2 regions of the Brucella sp. TWI432 genome follow, and region 1 is predicted to be linked to the other one. Evidence: predicted binding sites of a transcription regulator. Region 1 holds the regulator's gene; the other holds the start of a gene.

Region 1 (3,156 bases):
GGTATATTTGCCGCCTATCATTTTAACAACACGGCGCCCTTTGGACTTGTTGGAAACGTGCTGGCGCTACCAGTCATTTCGATACTTGTGATGCCGTTTGCAGTGTTAAGCTTGATATTGATGCCGTTGCAACTTGATTGGCTGCCATTGCAGGTCATGGGATTTGGCATCTTGCTGGTGAGATATATTGCGAGCTTTGTGGCCAGCTTTTCACCCGATGGTAATCCGGGTGTCATGCCGGTGATGACGCTGATCCTGTGGACTGTCGCGCTTGTCATATCCGTCACATTCACCACAAGATTGCGATTGTTGGCATTGCCTTTCGTTATGGCAGGTCTTGTGGTGTTTATGCGCTCGCCCATGCCCGATATCCTCATTAGCGAGGACGCGAAATTAGTGGCGGTACGATTGCGCGATGGAAGTTTCGCAGTCAACCGCAGCAGACCTCCGCAATTTACGGCGCAGAACTGGCAGACGGCCTATCTGATTGATGATTTTATCCCACCGCAGAGTGCGATGAAACGAAGTGCTGGCGCGCGCGAGGACGGCTTTATCTGTGAGGATGGGCTTTGCACCCTGTCACTTCGGGACGGGCGCATATTTGCCTATACCGCTCAGGAAGAAATGCACGAGATTGCCTGTAATGTCGGGGACGTTGTGGTTTTGGCGATTGCAGGCAAAGACTTAAGCTGCACGCGTTCGTCTACGCTGGTGATTGGCCGACAGGAACTGGCCTTGAAAGGAACGCTCGAAATAAGGCTGGGAGAGGAAATGCAGCGCCATCAGGCGGTTTCTCCTGATCCAGCGGTCCGCGACGATCATCAGATTTATCGCTTTACCGTTGCGGAGCAGCGCAAGGATGCAGCCTATGCCGATTATTTAAATTTTTCAGTCGGTGCGCCAACGCGCCCCTGGCAGCTTCATCGTCTCTATTCGCGCGCCGCACGCGGTCAGCCTGAGCGCGAATATAAGAAGAGAGCGAAAGTATTTACTATCGGGGTGGAAACAGAAGAAACGCTCTAAAGGACTCTATTAAAAGCATGCTCCTATCGATCCTTGTTTTGATCCGACAGGACTTATGCTTTCCGTCTATGCAGAGCATTTCCCGTTTTGATTGAATTATGGGAAATGCTCTATCTGTTTGTTTTTACGCATTTTGCCAGCAATTTTCGATAGAAAAGAGGCTGTCGGCCTCTCCTTTCCCGAACGATTTTTAGTACCGTCGTATCAGACCGATCAGCTTGCCCTGTACGCGGACCCGGTCAGGTCCGAAAATGCGTGTTTCATAAGCCGGGTTGGCGGCTTCCAGCGCAATCGATGCGCCCTTACGGCGGAACCGCTTCAGTGTCGCTTCTTCATCATCGACGAGAGCCACGATGATTTCCCCCGGGCTGGCGGTATCGCCACGCTTGATGATGACCGTATCACCATCAAAAATACCGGCTTCAATCATCGAATCGCCTTTGACCTCAAGCGCGTAATGCTCACCCGCACCAAGCATTTCGGGTGGAAGGCTGATGGAATGTGTCTGATTTTGAATGGCCGAAATTGGTACACCGGCTGCGATGCGACCCATCATGGGAATTGAGACCATCGCCGATGCATCACTATTGGCTGAAACCGGGGCGGTGCGCGCTGCTGAAGGCGCAGAGGGGGCTTTGCCGAGGCTGCCCTCAATAACGCTGGGCGCGAATTTCTTCTGCGCGTTCAGACCGGGGGCTATCGAATCGGGCAGGCGCAACACTTCAAGCGCGCGGGCACGGTTTGGCAGCCTGCGAATGAAGCCACGTTCTTCAAGGGCGGTAATCAGCCGATGAATGCCCGATTTGGATGCCAGATCGAGCGCCTCTTTCATCTCATCGAAAGAGGGGGGAATGCCTGTTTCTTTCATACGTTCATGAATGAACAGCAGGAGCTCGTGCTGTTTACGGGTCAACATGCGCATACCCTCCGGACCAGAATCAAATAAAAACATAACCAGAACAAACACTATATGTTCCAGTCTTGTTCCGCAATGGTTTTAAAATTATTAATATGGGCCGACCCTATTGGATTTTACTATAGCATCATTATCGTGCAAGCATCACCCGCTGCGGCCGCGGGTGCATTTTCTTCTCTGATCAAAAGGGCATCGGAAGCCACCAGCGCTGACAGCATTGAGGAATCCTGAAGTGGATACGGCGTCGCGGTGAGTGTGCCATCCGCCGCCTGTTCAACCGTTGCGCGGACATAATCACGACGATGATCGTTCGCATTCATTGGCTTGCCAAGACGTGCCGGGCGGAAATCCGCGGTCAAATGACGCCCTGATAATTTCGCGATCAGCGGACGCAGAAATACCAAGCTGCAAACGAGGCTTGAAACCGGGTTGCCCGGCAGGCCGATGACATGAACGGTTTTGCCGGATACAGTTTTGTGTCCATACATCAGTGGCTTGCCGGGACGCATGGCGATTTTCCAGAAGTCGAGATCGACACCACAATTTTTCAACGCGCCGTGCATAAAATCGCGATCACCAACCGATGCGCCGCCGATGGTCACGAGAATGTCGACACCATCATCGAGAACCTGACTGATTGCGGATTCGATCTTTGCGGGGTCGTCGCTGATAATGCCCATATCTTCAGGTTTTCCACCTGTACGACGCACGATTTCAGCAACGCCAATGCTGTTGGAGGCGACGATCTGGTCGGCACCGGGAATCGTGCCCGGAGGAACGAGTTCATCCCCTGTGGCCAGAATGGCAATGCGCGGCTGCTTGAAAACAGAAATCATGGCATTGCCGCTGGCAGCGGCAAGCGAAAGGGCCGGGGCATCAAGTTCCCGCCCACTTGGCAGAATAGTGTCACCAGGCGCAAAATCGAGGCCCGCATGACGGATGTGACGGCCTTTGTCCAATCCCTGACGGATTGTGAGCTTGCCGCCGGATCGTTCCGTGTCTTCCTGAATAACGATACTATCAGCGCCTACCGGCATCGGCGCGCCGGTGAAGATGCGGACCGCTTCGCCTTGTTTCAGTTGGCCTTCGAAGCGTTTTCCGGCGGCTGATTCGCCGATGATACTGAATTCAAGAGGATAGTTGATGTTTTGTGGGGCCATCAATGCATAGCCATCCATGGCCGAGCAATCGAAGGGCGGCTGTTTCAGCTTGGCTTG
Region 2 (3,156 bases), on a different contig from region 1:
TGTCGAAGGTGAAGTCACGCTCAAGCTCTATAAGGGCAATGTCATCGTGATCGGTCGTGAAAGCGAAAAGTCGCTTTATTCCGACAAGCTGGTGACATTTGAAGACGATCAGGGCGCGTATGACCAGAAGGACGCAGCAGGCTTCATCAAGCTCAATGCGCTTCGCCTGCGTACGCTCGCTGCACGCGACCGCCGCTAAGCCCAATCCTAAAGACAAAAAACGCCCTCTCAACCGGAGGGCGTTTTTTATTCAGAATATGCATTTTACATACGTCTTATCCCAAAATCGTCACCGGCTTTTGCGAGACATGCTTTAACAGCATCTTGTCTTCGTCCGGACGTAAGGTCAGTACCCGCACGCCATTCGGCGTGACCGCCACCGTATGCTCGAACTGTGCCGATAATTTTCCATCCCGCGTCACGACCGTCCAGCCGTCTTTTTCGGTCTTTACCTTGGCTGTGCCCTGATTGAGCATTGGTTCAATGGTGAACACCATGCCTTCGCGCAGACGCAGGCCTGTTCCGGGCTTGCCGAAATGCAGAACCTGCGGCTCCTCATGCATTTCGCGACCAATGCCATGGCCACAATAGTCACGCACCACGCTGTAATTATGGCGCTTGGCATGCCGCTCAATCGCATAACCGATATCGCCCAGCGTGGCGCCGGGACGCACGGCGGCGATGCCCTTCCACAGTGCCTCATAGCTCACGCGCACCAGACGCGAAGCGAACGGAGCGACGTCACCAACCATATAGGTTTTGCTGGAATCAGCGATATAGCCGTCCTTCTCCAGCGTAATGTCGAAATTGATAATTGCGCCATTTTCGATGATTTCGCTCTCCGAAGGCATGCCGTGGCAAACAACCTCATTTTTCGAGGCATTGAGCACATAAGGAAAATCATATTGGCCCTTGCTGGCCGGTCGCGCCTTGAGCGCGCGCGTAATATAATCCTCAACCAGATCATTGACCTGCATCGTGGTCATACCGGCAAGCGCCGTGCGATCCAGAAGGGTAAAAACGGAAGCCAGCAGCGCACCCGAAGCCGCCATTTTTTCCAGTTCAGCAGCTGTCTTGATCATGACAGCTGCACCGACAGAACAGGAAGCTCAACCCGGGCGGCGCGCAACTGCATCTGTACAATTTCATTAAACGACATTTCCGGATTTGCCTGCGCGAGCATACCGATTTTCATCCAGTATTCGGCCTGCGCATTGATCGAACGGCACATGACATCGCTTGCCTTACGCAACTCTTCATGCAGTTCATCCCCGATTTTTACGATACCCATGGCGTCCTCTGTTAGAGCCATTTTGATCTGATTTTATCAGATCAGCGCTCCAAGCTGTTGTTTTAGCGTGCGTCTGACCCGAAACCATTTCATGTATTCCGGGATGCAAAGCGATATACGAAACATATATGATTCATATACAATTTTTAAATCGCAGAGGGCAACTGTTTCTTGCGCTTGACTCTTGGCTTTGACGATTCAATACTAGAACATAACATGAACAATTGATGGGGTTTTTGACGTGAGCGGCATCGACATCGCGGCGTTGCGGCGCATGGTTACGGCCATCGAAGGCAACAATCCGCAAGGAAATTTTGCACAAGAAACAGGAGCAGGCAGTGGGCGTGCAGGCACTTTTACGCTCGGCCTTGCCGGGGCCGATGCCGCCTTTCCGCATGGTCTGAGAGGCGATGCACTGCATGAGGTTTTTGCTGAAAATCCCGGTGCACATATGGCCGCAACCGGCTTTGCGCTGGCGCTGGCTTTGCGTGCCTCCCGTTCAAAACGGGCAATTATCTGGATTGAGGAAGAAAGGGCATCAAGCGAATATGGTGGACTTTATCCACCGGGCCTTCATGCATTCGGCATCGATCCGTCCCGGCTTCTGATCGTGCGCTGCCCCAGCGCACAGGATGTTTTGAAAGCATCCAATGATGCGCTTGAAGAGGCAAGCGGCAAGGCTTCAAACCTCATCTCCGGCGTCGTCGCCGCGGTGACGGGGCAACCGAAATGTCTCGATCTGACTGCTTCACGTCGCCTGCTTCTGGCAACAGAAACCGCGCATCTGCCGGTCATCCTGCTCAGAAGCCACCGCACAGGCGTGCAAAGTGCTGCTGTCAGCCGCTGGCGGGTGGCACCTGCGCCATCTCGCTCCAGCGGCGCGAATGCACCCGGTATGCCTGTCTTTTCCGCCGTGCTTGAGCGCAACCGGCACGGCTCCTGCGGACAGTGGATCATGGAATGGAACAATGAAAACCTCGAATTTGGAGCAAGCGAAAGGGATGACAGAACGCGTTTTCCTCGCCCTGTGGTTTCCGTTCCTGCCGACCGACCGGCTGCGCCGCGCCGCTCTGCATGATGGCAAACAGCAACGGCCGCTTGTTGTGAGCGAGCGCATGGCCAATGCCTTGCGCCTGATGGCGGTGGACGCCAAAGCAGCCAAGCTCGGCCTTTTCCCTGGCATGGCGCTGACCGATGCACGGGCGCGGGTGGAAGGGCTGGAAGTGGCAACAGCCGCACCGGAGCACGATTGCGCACTGCTTAAGCGTCTTGCCCATTGGTGCGAGCGTTACACACCGCTTATAGCTTTTGATACGCCGCATGGTCTGATGCTCGACATCACCGGCTGTGCGCATCTCTTTGGCGGGCTTGCCGCCATGCGTGAGGACGCTGTCATGCGGATTGAACGGACGGGCCTGAACATACAGGCAGCCGTTGCCGATAACAGCTTTGCCGCACGGTTGCTTGCACGCGGAACAAAAGGCGGTGTTTTCAGCAGATCTGATGCCGACCGGCTGTTGCCGCGCCTGCCGCTCTCGTCTCTTGAACTCACGGAGGCTGCGGAAACAGGTCTCAAACGGGCCGGGCTAAAGCGTATCGGCGATGTCATGGCACTGCCGCGCGCAGCACTCACCGCGCGTTTTGGAGCCGACCTTGCCACCAAGCTTGACCGGCTGGCTCGACAGGAGCGCGCACCAATTTCGCCCTTGCGCATCGTACCGCTCAACATGGCCGAACGCCGCCTGCCTGAACCGGTGAGCGCCATGGAACTGGTCGAACGCCTCTTGCAGGAATTGGCGCAGGAGCTGTTTGCGCTGCTTGAAACCGAAGGCAAAGGGGCGCTTCTGATCGAAGCTTCCTTCTTT

The links. Region 1 encodes LexA, which represses DNA repair genes until DNA is damaged. Its sites were predicted from a motif close to TGTTCNNNNTGTGTTCNG; they were not measured.
Region 2: the regulator LexA is predicted to act here: its motif matches at 1,497-1,514, upstream of ABE527_RS01015 (ImuA family protein).

Annotation. Positions count from the first base shown of each region.
Region 1 covers NZ_JBDJNL010000002.1:364,661-367,816, forward strand. Annotated here, with positions in the region: gene ABE527_RS06880 (ComEC/Rec2 family competence protein) at 1-1,023, shown strand, start outside; gene lexA (transcriptional repressor LexA) at 1,214-1,939, opposite strand; gene ABE527_RS06890 (molybdopterin molybdotransferase MoeA) at 2,059-3,156, opposite strand, start outside.
Region 2 covers NZ_JBDJNL010000001.1:215,775-218,930, reverse strand. Annotated here, with positions in the region: gene ABE527_RS01030 (argininosuccinate synthase) at 1-199, shown strand, start outside; gene map (type I methionyl aminopeptidase) at 276-1,082, opposite strand; gene ABE527_RS01020 (ParD-like family protein) at 1,079-1,291, opposite strand; gene ABE527_RS01015 (ImuA family protein) at 1,533-2,369, shown strand; gene ABE527_RS01010 (Y-family DNA polymerase) at 2,260-3,156, shown strand, end outside.